3 regions of the Paenibacillus ihbetae genome follow, and region 2 is predicted to be linked to each of the others. Evidence: riboswitches for the same ligand, from Rfam matches in the RefSeq annotation. Region 2 holds a riboswitch; each other region holds the start of a gene.
What was found. A riboswitch is a leader RNA that binds a small molecule or an ion and turns the genes downstream of it on or off. The one in region 2 is predicted to bind thiamine pyrophosphate.
Positions count from the first base shown of each region.

Region 1: linked by a shared signal. The riboswitch ahead of BBD41_RS24255 (YkoF family thiamine/hydroxymethylpyrimidine-binding protein) and the one ahead of BBD41_RS11820 (ABC transporter substrate-binding protein) in region 2 are both predicted to bind thiamine pyrophosphate.
Region 3: linked by a shared signal. The riboswitch ahead of BBD41_RS19245 (ECF transporter S component) and the one ahead of BBD41_RS11820 (ABC transporter substrate-binding protein) in region 2 are both predicted to bind thiamine pyrophosphate.

Region 1 is NZ_CP016809.1:5,388,952-5,393,099, reverse strand. It holds gene BBD41_RS24265 (ABC transporter permease) at 1-292, opposite strand, end outside; gene BBD41_RS24260 (nitroreductase family protein) at 822-1,424, shown strand; TPP riboswitch at 1,598-1,701, shown strand; gene BBD41_RS24255 (YkoF family thiamine/hydroxymethylpyrimidine-binding protein) at 1,803-2,408, shown strand; gene BBD41_RS24250 (sporulation protein YjcZ) at 2,482-2,580, opposite strand; gene BBD41_RS24245 (nucleotidyltransferase domain-containing protein) at 2,696-3,394, opposite strand; gene BBD41_RS24240 (class I SAM-dependent methyltransferase) at 3,534-4,148, shown strand, end outside.
Region 2 is NZ_CP016809.1:2,632,029-2,636,176, forward strand. It holds gene BBD41_RS11810 (GGDEF domain-containing protein) at 1-942, opposite strand, end outside; gene BBD41_RS11815 (VOC family protein) at 1,246-1,629, shown strand; TPP riboswitch at 1,827-1,938, shown strand; gene BBD41_RS11820 (ABC transporter substrate-binding protein) at 2,053-3,093, shown strand; gene BBD41_RS11825 (thiamine-binding protein) at 3,209-3,502, shown strand; gene BBD41_RS11830 (ABC transporter permease) at 3,499-4,148, shown strand, end outside.
Region 3 is NZ_CP016809.1:4,311,079-4,315,226, reverse strand. It holds gene BBD41_RS19250 (ABC transporter ATP-binding protein) at 1-1,764, opposite strand, end outside; gene BBD41_RS19245 (ECF transporter S component) at 1,757-2,386, opposite strand; TPP riboswitch at 2,486-2,598, opposite strand; gene asd (archaetidylserine decarboxylase) at 2,765-3,610, shown strand; gene BBD41_RS19235 (SDR family oxidoreductase) at 3,643-4,148, opposite strand, start outside.

The DNA.
Region 1 (4,148 bases), 2.8 Mb from region 2:
TGAATACGAGCATCGCTACGAGAATCCCCAGTCTTGCGGAATCCATCGTTCCCGCCGTTGTCGGCGATACGAACTTGTTGCGGCTAAGCTGCTGCATGATCAATCCGCAGATACTCATGCTGACTCCAGCCAGAATTAAACTGACCAGACGCGGCAAGCGGCTGACGAGCATAATATGCTGTTGTTGTTCCGTCATGGAGAATAAGTCCAGCGGCGAAATATCTTTGACTCCGATAAATAAGGAGACGATGGAAAGCGCCACAACGGCTGCGGCTAAGTAAATGATCTTCATGGCTCTTCCTTCTATGCATATGTCTCTGATTAATCCGGCAGCTCGTAATTCAGTCATCATTCTCATTGAGATTGATTATCAATTACGTTCTGATAAGCATTATATCATCCTCATTCTCAACCGACAAGTATAATTGAGAATCAAACTCAATTAAATTTTTCATCTTTGCATGATTTGTTCATCATTTGTTCATAATATGAAGCTTGGCTGGAATAGCCGTTGTTGTCCTTCATCCTTCCTTTGTTCTCCCTCTTTACGCCTTATTATAGGAAAGAAAATTTCAGCTGCCTGTTACAGCTCCTGATTACGGGGTATTACATCAATAAATTCTCGATTACGGGGTTGACAATGACCAATGAGATATAATAACATACTAACGGAAGTATTATTTCTTACGATAAGTAAGTTGTTAAGGAATAATAATTCAACTTTTATTAGCGATTACCGTGATGCATATTTGCTTGAATGATAGGACATCTTTTTATCAGGCGTATGCAATCCAAACCATGACTCAGGAGGGTTTATCAACATGTCTAAAGACTTCCTTACCGCACTTAAAAATCGCCGTTCCTACTATGCGATCAGCAAGGATTCCGTCATCTCCGATGAGCGTATCCAAGAAATCGTGAAAGATGCCGTTAAATACACGCCTTCTTCCTTCAACTCCCAAAGCGCACGCGCGGTCGTTCTGCTTGGTGAGCAGCATGACAAGCTGTGGAATATTACGGAAGGCATTCTGAAGGAAGTGGTGGGCGACGAGCAAGCATTCAAATCCACTGCTGAGAAAATGGCCTCTTTCCGTGCAGGCTATGGCACCGTGCTGTTCTTCGAGGACAATGACGTCATCGCAGGGCTTCAGCAAAACTTTGCGCTCTATGCCGACAACTTCCCGGTATGGGCTAATCAGTCGAACGGCATGCTTCAGCTCGTTGTGTGGACAATGCTGGAAGCCGAAGGACTGGGTGCTTCCCTGCAGCACTACAACCCGCTGATCGACGAAAAAGTAAAAGCGGAATGGAACATCCCAGAAAACTGGAAGCTGATTGCGCAAATGCCGTTCGGCAAGCCGGTCGCTGAGCCAGGGGACAAGGAATTTGCTCCGCTTGAAGATCGCGTGAAAGTTTACAACTAAGCGAGACAAGATCAAAAGCGCCATCAGGAAGCTTTGCACAAGCTCCCCGTGGCGGCTTTTTGCTGCGGTCCATTGTTTTTTCGATCCCAAGACGTTACAATTACCAGGTAAAGAAGCCGCCCTCTTTCGAAGCTTGTACCGGCCGGCATCAAAGTAAAACTTCATATCTTGTGTTGCTGTACTAGGGGTGCCTTGTGCTGAGAAACGGCGGAACCGCCGTTAACCCTTACTACCCGATCTAGGTCATGCTAGCGTGGGGAAGTGTAGCGTTTATGTTTATGTATTTTTCGCGTAGACATTGCCGCACTTTCCAACGGGGTGCGGTTTTTTTGCGTTCTATTTAACGTTCTTAAATTTATGCTGCGGGAGGAAACGACAATGAATGAGCTAGTATGCGGAACCAGCCGGATTGTTGGCTGCCGGTTCTCGGTATTTCCGATGACGGACCGCTTCGTCGAAGTGATTATGGGAGCACTAAAGTCTGTGCAAACGGATAAGGTATGGATTCACACCGATGATGTCAGCACTTGCGTCCGGGGCCGTGCGGAGCATGTTTTTGACGTGACCCGGGCGATATTCGCCCATGCGGCAGCTTCCGGCGTACATACGGTTTTTAACGGAACCTACTCGATCGGCTGCCCCGGCGATACGGATGCGGATGTCTATATGTCCGAGGATTCCCGGGTGTTAAACAGCGAGCTTGGACCGCATGCGGATATCGAAAGCGCCTGCCAGTTCGCCTTATACCCGCTCGGGACCGAGCAATACATGGATATCATTTACGGCGAAGTGCAGCGTGCCAAGGAAAAAGGAACCTTCGGGGGCAGCGTCCATTACGCAAGCCGTCTTGACGGAACGCTCTCGCGCGTATTCGAATCCCTGGAGGATGCGTTCAGTCATGCCATACAAACGGACTCCAGCCACCTGGTGATGACCGCTGTCGTGTCTGCGCACAGCCCATCACCAAAGCATAGAAGCGTATAATATGCAGCTTAAGCAGGCAAGGACCCGGCAAAATGCCGGGTCCTTGCGCTATCCACCGCGTATCCTTGATGAATCAAACCCAAGCAAGCGAGATGATTACGAGCAGGATAAAGAGAACCAATATAATACCCGTAGATGTGCCCCATACATCTCCACCATATGTTCCGCTCATGAAGATCCCTCCTGGATTTATTGAAATACGTGATGTTATCACATATTACGGTATGATCCGGAAAGGATGCCGGTCACGGCAGCTGTACCGCTTGTCTTGCCCCAACCTGGTTGCCTTATTCTTCATAACCGGCAAGCAGCGGGCCGCCGTAAGGGAGCAGCACCTGCTCGCACAGCTTCATAAGCTGTTCCGATTGCCGGCTCCGGTACATCGCCTCCAGCGCATGCACCAGCTGCTCGCCAAAGCGCGGGTCGAACCCCGACACTAACCGGAACAGCGTCTTCCCCTCCCCCGTCCACTGCCGGTTCACCCTCAGGACAAACTCGCAGAGCAGAGTCGATATTTTTTGAACGGTAAACCAGGCTTCCCCGTCCCCTTTGGCTTGCTCAAGATCCATCATATACTCGGTGATCATGTACCGGGCTGCATCAATATCGGACATCGTTAACGGCAGCGGGCCGTAAGCCAGATCAGCCTGCGCCTCCTCGCGAATGTTGTCCCCCTCCGGTACCGAGCGAAGGACGATGCCTTCGGCCATGATCCGCTGCAGTGTCGGATTCGCCGCAACGATGCCTGCGTCAAAATCCTCGCGATAGCCTGAGCTTGATACGATAAACAGCTCTACGATCCAGCCGGCAGCTTCGATCGTCCTTCTTCTCAGCCCTTCGCCTTCTCTCTCTACAATGATCACGTCAAGGTCGGAATGCTCGTTGTGTTCTCCTCTGGAAGCACTGCCCCCCAGTACAGCCAGCAGACAATCCGGATATTGTTCCGACACGACCTTCATGGCGGCCTGAATCGGCTCCATCTTCATGCGTCTTTCCCCCAAACCGCTCATATCTTCAAAAAAAGGGCTCAAAATAGTAAATTCAGCGAAAACCCCAAACGTACCTCAATCATATGGTAAATAAACAAATATCCTTATGCAGACGACGAAAGTAGGGATCAATCCGATGAATTACATTAATATGCTGTCCAAATTAGGGATGGGCAGCGCCCACCCCGGCGGATTCGAAGCAACACTGCGAATGCTGAAATCGTACCCCATCCGGCCGAGCAGCCGAATTCTGGAGGTTGGCTGCGGCACCGGCCGAACGGCCTGCCATCTATCCGGCCTGGGCTACCAGGTGACGGCCATTGACCTGAATGAACATATGATAACCAAAGCGAAAGCCAGGGCGGAGGCTATGGGGGCGGACGTGGAATTTCTTCAGGCTGACGTATGCTCGCTGCCTTTTCCGGACCATCAATTCGATGTCATCCTGGCCGAGTCGGTCACCGTCTTCACCGACGCGTCGCGTTCCATCCCGGAATATTACCGCGTACTGGATGCCGGCGGCATTTTATTGGACAGGGAGCTGATTCTCGACAAGAGCATGCCTGAGCCGCAGCTTGGCGAGCTGCTTGCCTTCTTCGGCATCCCCTGCCTCATGGACCGGGAGAAATGGCGCGATGCGCTGCTGGGCAGTGGCTTCAGGCTGGCCGAGGTTTTGGAGTACAATCATTTCAACGAACAGCTGAAGGAGGAGCAGACGCGCCACCTGGACGCCTATGAGCAGCGGGATAAA
Region 2 (4,148 bases):
CAGGATCTGCCGGATCAAGATGAGAATGAAGCAGAGGGTCAAGCCGGTAAACAGACCGCTCCATCCCCCGAACCGATGGGCCATCAGGGCAAACATTCCGCCAAGGACGCTGTAGGGCAGCATGTATCTTACGATCAAGGTGCCTGCCGGCCACGGGTTCTTCTCGGATAGGGATCTCCTCCCCTTCCGAGGCGGCGATTGTCCTCCCGCAAAGCCGATGAAAAATGCGGAGAGGCTGTGCAGGGGATCTACATACAGGTCTGCTCTCATATTCATGAAGCTGTCAAGAAAGATCCGAAGGGCATCTCCCAGCACGAATGCGCCTCCGCCCAGGCATAGGAAGATAACCGACCGCTTGCGCAGCTGCCTGGTGTTAAAATACACCACCAGCGTAAAGAACATCAGTACGATTCCGCACAGCGGATAAAGCATCGCTCCCCCGGCAGACCTCCAGACGGTGTCCGTTCCGCCCGCCAGCTCCGGCTTGATGAGATACTCCCAGCCGACCGTGATCAGGGTTACCGCAACAATGACGATGTCCAGGGTAAACCGAATGCCCCGCAGCGGACCCTGCACCTGCCTAAACAAATAAATCAGAGCGCCGGCGAACAGGAATGCTTCCAAGCTCCAGAACAGGTCTGCCAGCCGGATCGAGCCGCCAAACGTCCCTCCTGCCCATTCATCACCCGCATACAGGATGCGCCCGATGGCATCGCCGGCCAATCCGGCTGCAATCAGAAGCCAAAACCTGCGAAGATGGCCTTGCTCATACCGACTGCCGATCACCCGGATCAAATAAGCGAATGCGGCTGCAGGCGCCATAACAGCTAGTATGCGGTGAAGCATTAAAGTCTCCGGCATCCATAAGGCCAATATCCATTGAATCAATGCGTATCCAATCGCAAGCCGAATATATAAGGAATCGGATGGAGCCGGGCTCATACATATCCCTCCCTGAAACAAAAGGTAGGCTTGGTCGTTCATGATGAATAGGTCTTTTGAATTAAAGCGTTTCCATATCCAATCATACTTTTAGCCTGAGGAAAAGTAAAGAAAAGAAGCGCCAGCAATTGGATACTCATAGGCATATAGGCCGCGCCGGGGTCGTTATTTGCGGAAGGGTCCCGGGTTGGAAGTCACCCAATTCCCACTTGACACATGGGGTTTATGTAGTATTATTCTTTCATATCAACGTAGCTTTGGTTACATATCTCAGCATATTTTTATGGGAGGGGTTCTTGTATTATGGGACAAAGACGATTGGACCATGTAGGCATAGTTGTAAGGGATCTGGAAGCAACGATCGCTTTCTATACGAAGGTGGTCGGTCTTGAGCTCAAGGACCGTCTGACGCACACGAACGGGGTCATCCAGCTGGCTTTCCTCGGCTTTAACGGCAGCGATGAAACGGAGGTCGAGCTGATTCAAGGATACAGCGACTCCCTTCCCGCGGAGGGAACGGTGCATCACTTTGCCGTCAGCACGGACGACATCGAAGCGGAATATGCACGGGTGAAGAAGCTGGACGTTCCGCATCTGGATGAGGAAATCGTCACGCTGCCGAACGGATACCGTTATTTCTTCGTATACGGTCCGGAAGGCGAATGGATTGAATTTTTCCAGCGCTAACAGGTCTCAGGTTGCCTGCATATCGAGGCTGATATGGGCCGCCTGGATCACCAGGGTCTCTCGCGGACAGGGCAGAACCATTACCCGGCGGCCTATATCGGCTTGGAAATCGCCTTCAGGCATGGGCATTCCCGTACTGGACAGGTGCTTCCGGTAGGTCTATAATAACGGAAGTACAACCCGTAACTTCATAAATTCATAAATACCGGGGGAGCTGGAATCGGCCGGCTGAGAGTGTATCCCATACAGATACTGACCCTTATACCTGATCTGGGTAATGCCAGCGTAGGAAGCCAGAGGATTGCGGCTGTTTATTAGCCGCAGTATATACTTACGCCGTCATGCGCTCCGATACGATCGGGGCGTTTTTTGTTATGAAGTGAATACGGAAAATAGTAGACATATAAGGAGAGGAGAAACACGATGAAACAACGTACATGGCTCTCTCTGCTGCTTGCCTGCGTCCTGCTTCTGGTCGCTTCAGGCTGCGGGGCAAGCGGCCAAAGCGGCGGCAGCGCGCCCGGCAAGCAAGAGGCTGGCGGAGAAGGAGAACAGCCGGCCAAGCTCCGCGATGTTCAATTGATGCTTGACTGGTCGGCGAACACGAACCACACCGGATTATATGCGGCCAAGGAGCTCGGATACTATGAGGAGGAAGGGCTGAACGTACAAATTGTACAGCCGGGCTCCGGGGGAACCGATGCGATGGTCGCTTCCGGCAACGTACCGTTCGGCATCAGCTACCAGGAGGGCGTAACGCTGGCCCGGACGCAGGGCCTGCCGCTGGTTTCGATCGCAGCCATCATTCAGCATAATACGTCCGGATTCGCCGCACCGAAGGATCGGGGCATCCAGAAGGCCGCCGATTTTGAAGGGAAGTCCTACGGGGGCTGGGGCTCTCCGATTGAGGAAGCCGTCATGAAATCCATCATGGAAATCGATGGAGCCGACGTTAACAAGGTCAACATCGTGAACATCGGAGACGCCGATTATTTTACGGCGGTCAAGCGGGATATTGATTTCGCCTGGATCTATTATGCCTGGACAGGCATTGAAGCCCAGCTTCGCGGCGAGCCGCTGGACATGATCTACGTGAAGGAATATTCTGAACAGCTGGATTATTATACGCCGGTCATCGTAACGAACGAGAAGCTGATCGCGGATGACCCGGAGCTTGTCAAAGCGTTCATGCGCGCAACCTCCAAAGGCTATCAATACGCGATAGAACATCCGGAAGATGCCGCGGCACTGCTGTCGAAGGCTGTTCCCGACCTGGATGCCGAGCTGGTGCTGGAAAGCCAGAAGTGGCTCAGCCCGCGCTATCAAGATGACGCGCCGCGCTGGGGCGAGCAGAAGGCCGAGGTTTGGTCCGGATATGCCGACTGGATGTTTGAGCGTAAGCTGCTGGAGAAGGAATTGGACGCGGACCGCGCGTTTACGAATGAATTTTTGCCTGATAAATAGGAATAGCAAGCCCCGCGGCTTCACAGGGCTGCTTCGAATCTCATCTGCGTGAAGCTTTGCGGCCGTGCAGAGCCGTGCAGATGAGATCCACCATAAACGAAAGGACGAGAGACTCATGGCGAATACACTGCTGAGCATTCAAGTCATCCCGCGTACGCCGGACGGCGGCGACAGCATCCCTTATGTGGATGAAGCCATCAAGGTAATCCAGGATTCCGGCGTCAAATACGAGGTCCATGCTTTGGAAACGACGATGGAAGGCGAGCTGTCCGAGCTGCTCCGCATCGTGGAGCGAATGCATGAAGCGCTGGTGAAAGCCGGGAGCCCGAGCATCATCTCCCAAGTTAAAATCGCACATCATCCGCAGGGCATCAGCATGGACAAGCTTACGGAGAAATACCGTCCATGAAAAGCTGGTGGAGCTCGATATGGCCGCCCGTCGTGGCGGTCCTCTTCTTTTTGATCGTGTGGCAGGCTGCGGTCTGGATGTTCGATATCGAAAAATTCATCCTGCCTGCGCCGACGGCTATCGGGCATGAAGCCATCTCCGGGGCCTCGGGACTTATGGAGCACACCTGGGCTACCCTGAAGCTAACCGTGATCGGATTTGCCATCGGAACCGGGATCGGACTCCTGCTCTCTTTGGCACTGCACAGGGTCCCTTTTCTCAAAACAGCCCTGTATCCGCTTCTCATCTTAAGCCAGAACGTGCCGACCATCGCGTTGGCCCCGCTCCTCATGATCTGGTTCGGGTTCGGCATGCTGCCGAAGGTCATCGTCATTACGCTCGTTTGCTTCTTCCCCGTAGCCGTAGCGGCCCTCGACGGGCTGGCACGGACCGACCGCACGATGATGAATTATATGCAGATGACGGGTGCGACGCCATGGCAAATCTTCGCGAAGCTGGAGCTCCCGCACGCGCTGCCCTCCATCTTCTCCGGGATTCGGATCGCGGCCACGTATTCGGTCATGGGAGCGGTCATCGGGGAATGGATCGGGTCTGACCGGGGCATCGGCTATTATATGATGCTGCAAAAATCCGGTTACCGGACCGA
Region 3 (4,148 bases), 1.7 Mb from region 2:
CTTGGCTTCGCCCTCTGACCACATCGGCGGATAACCGTTCTCCTGGAAGCCAGGCGCTCTCCTTGCCGCCAGCCTTGGCGATGCCATGCAGGAGACCAGCTGCCCTTGACGAATCTCCCAAATATGGGTGGCCGCCTGCTCGGCGATTCGCATCTCGTGGGTGACCATCATGATCGCCGTCCCGGCCCGGCGCAGCCGTTCGCACATCTCCAGAATCGCAAACGTGTTCCGCGCATCCTGGCCAAACGTAGGCTCATCCAGCAGCAGCACCGCCGGCTGTCGGGCCATGGCTGTGGCCACGCTGAGGCGGCGCTTCTGGCCCGTGGAGAGCTGGTACGGATGCCGGCTCTCCTTGCCGTCTAGTCCGAATCGCTCTAGCGTCCGGCTGGCCTGCTCAGCCGCCTCATCCGAGGACATGCCGTCCACCAGCAAGGAGTACGCCACCTCATCCGACACCCGCTCCGTCACGAATTGCAGCTCGGGATTCTGAAATACGAATCCGATTCGGCGGAGCATCCGCTCCTTTTGTTTGCGGTTTCGTCTTCCTTTCCCTAGCGGTACCTCCTCCCCGCCGAGGAGGTACCTACCTTCCGCATTCAGCAGCCCCATCAGACTGAGAAGCAGCGAGCTCTTCCCCGCCCCGTTCGGCCCGACAATCGCAATAAAATCGCCCGGATACACCTCCGCCCCCTGGACGGTAATAACGGCTTTGTCCCAACGCTTGCCTGAAAATTCAGCCAGCTGAACGGCAGGCTTGCTCTGTTCCGCCGACGTAAAGTCCGCCACGTTAAGCCGTCCGGACTCCTCACCGGAATAGAGCCGTTCCCGGTTCTGTATCTGAGCAGCTGTTCCCAAATCCCCGGCGAAGGAATCATCCTGGCGGGATCCGCCGGAGGATGCGCTGGATGATGCGCCGGAGGATGCACCGGAGGATGCCTCGAGCGGTGCAAATATTTCCCTGCCGGATGGGGACTGCGCATAATCGTCCCATACGCCGGGATACCAGATGCCGAATTCCTTCAGCTCCCGCGAATAGCGGGCGAATACATCGGCCGGCGTGCCTTCACCCAGAATCGCCCCATCCGGGCCAAAAAGCACGACCCGGTCTGCATATTCAGCCATCTCTTCAATCCGGTGCTCCACGATGATCAAGGTTCGCCCTGAGGATACGGCCTTCACCGCCGTCCAGATTTGCTCGCGGCCCTCGGGATCGAGCAAGGCTGACGGCTCATCCAGAAACAGCACCTCCGGCTCCAGCAGCAGGGCAGAAGCCAGTGCAAGACGCTGCTTCATCCCTTGCGATAAATGCGCGATTTTGACATGCAGCGACTCCAGCTCCAATCCGACCGCATGCAGCGCTGCCTGCATCCGCTCTTCCATCTGCTCCCGTGGAACGCATTGATTTTCCAGGACGAATGCCAGCTCCTCGTCCACGAATGGCATGCAGAACTGGGTGTCGGGATCCTGGAACACATATCCCCAGGATGCGGGAAGCTTCTGCGCCTCGCATTTCATCGGCACCTCCGTCGCCCGGGGAATCATCCCGCTCAGCACCTGAAGAAGCGTCGATTTCCCGCAGCCGCTTGGACCCAGCAGCAGCACCTTTTCTCCGCGGGCGGCCGAGAACGAAAGGTCTTTGAACATCAGCCGTTCCTCGCCCGGATATTTAAGGCGCAGACCTTCCACATAAACCGCCGGCTCCGCCTGCGGATCATTAGACGCATCGACGGTATTTCCGGGGAGGTCCGTTAGCGTTTTAGACATGGCGCGAATCGTCCAGCGCCTCATAGTCTTTTTGCGAAGCCGGACGCAGCAGGGAGGTTACGCCGGTACGCTCCAGCGCTTTGGCGAGGACGAGCATCAAGAGGCCTGCAATGACGGCGCCGCTGAAGATCCGCATGCCGTACTTCGCCAGAAACATCCAGGTCTGCAGATCGTCCGTGTAGCTGTAGAAGAAATCAAGCAGCATCGAGCCGACGGCAGCAGCGGCCCCGGCCAGAGCCACCGTCAAGGCAGAGGAGCTGCGGTAGCGGGTTGCGGCAAATACGAGCTCGGCCCCCAAGCCTTGAATCAAGCCATACATCAGCAGCGTAAGCCCCCACCCGCTTCCGAACAGCACTTCGACATGTGCGGCTGCGACCTCTGCAATGATGGCCACGCCGGGTTTCCGAATCAGCAGATAGGCCAGTGTCGCCGCGGCAAACCACATGCCGTACAGCAATTCGTCCGCTTCGAAAAAGAGCGGCTTCAGCAGGTTGTATACCGAGCCCCAAAAGTGATACACCACGCCCAGCACCAGCGATACAAGCACCGTCACCAAAATATCGCTCAGTCTGAGCCCTTTCCTCGGCTGAGCCCCCATCATTCCTTGCCTCATCGTTTCCATCATACAACTTCCCCTCTCCATCGCTAATTTTTTGAAAATGGAAAAATCGCAACAAAAAACCGTCTGGAAAAACGCGCAGACGGAAATTAGGCCCTAATATGAGCAGGGTCGGATATTCTCTACGCTGGCATTACCCAGTTCAGATTAACGGTCAACAGCGGATAGCAGCTGCAATCTCAGCCTGATTCACTCAAGCACCCGTATTCCCTATTCGGTTTTATGTTAACTTTAAAATACACAGCCTTCCCTGTTTTGGCAAGAGTCTTTTTTTCTTCAGAGTCCGTTTGTTGATTTCCAGCCGATTCTATGTCAATATCAGAGTGATTGCTTTTCGAGCATCATCGATAGCTGAGGTCTTTGCACAAAAAGGAGATAAACATGGCCAAACGATTGCTGCGTCTGATGACAGAGCTCTCCTCCCGAAAGTGGTTGTCCCATTTGGTGGGGCAGTTCTCCCACAGCCGGTTGAGCCGTCATCTGATCCCTGCATTTATTCGAATATATCAAATTCCGGCGCATGAAGCGGAGAAGGAGCTGCATGAATACCGCTCGCTAAATGAATTCTTCTCCCGCCGATTAAAGATCGGCCTGCGCGCCATAGATGCCACAGCCGATGCGATGGTAAGCCCGGTTGATGCGACGATTACCGCCATGGGCACCATCGATACCGGCACCATCCTGAACGTCAAGGGACAGGATTACACCATTGAAGAGCTGCTTGCACAGTCTCCGAGATTCGAGAATTATGTGAACGGTTACGCGTTCGTCTTATATTTGAGCCCGACGGACTACCATCGGATCCATTCCCCGGTTACCGGCGTACAGATCGAACGGGAGCATCTTAAGGGCAAGGTGTACCCCGTCAACGATTTTGCCATGACCCATATCCGGTCGGTGCTCAGCCGCAACGAAAGGCTCATTACCTACATCAAGCATGAATTCGGTGAGGTTGCCGTGGTCAAGGTCGGGGCTTTGAACGTAAGCAGCATCCGATATGCCGACGAGAGCGTGACGAAATGGCAGATCGGGGACGAGCTGGCCTACTTCGAATTCGGCTCAACCGTTGTGCTGTTGACCGAGAGCGGCACCTTTACCCCCCGGGGAGATCTCGCTCTCGGGTCGACGGTTAAAATGGGCGAGCTGCTCGGCATCCTCCATCCGCCCGCAGACAAGAAGAAGAAGCGGGAGGTGTGCTTGGAGCAGGAGTTATGTACGGAAAAATAAGAACGCCCTTGCCGTTTTAGACAAGGAAAACGTCATGAATCATCTTTTCCCAGCAGCCGGACGATCAGCCGCTGAAAGAAGCGGTCGGGCAGCCATGCCTTGATCCGCCCGGTCAGCCGGGTGCTGCGGGGAAGCCGGTACCGGAATCTTGGATGGTCCATACCGGCGATTCGAGCCACCAACCTTGCAACCTCGAGCGGATCCCCGCTCTTTTTGGCGGTCCGTTCGGAGTACGCCAATACCCGCTTCAGCATCCCGCTGTAGGGCGATCCCTCCCTCACCTTCAACTCACCGAAGCTCTTCCCCCAGATCGGCGTACCATAAGCCCCGGGCTGCACCAGCACCACATCGATGCCAAGAGGCATCAATTCCATGGCCAGGCTTTCCCCAAGGCCTTCGACAGCGAATTTGGAAGCCGCATACGGGCCGTACCCCGGAAAGCCAACAACGCCGCTGATGCTGCTGATCAGAATCATTTTGGATTTACCGGTCCGCCGCATCAGCGGCAGCATGCTTTGCGTTACGGCGACGGTTCCGA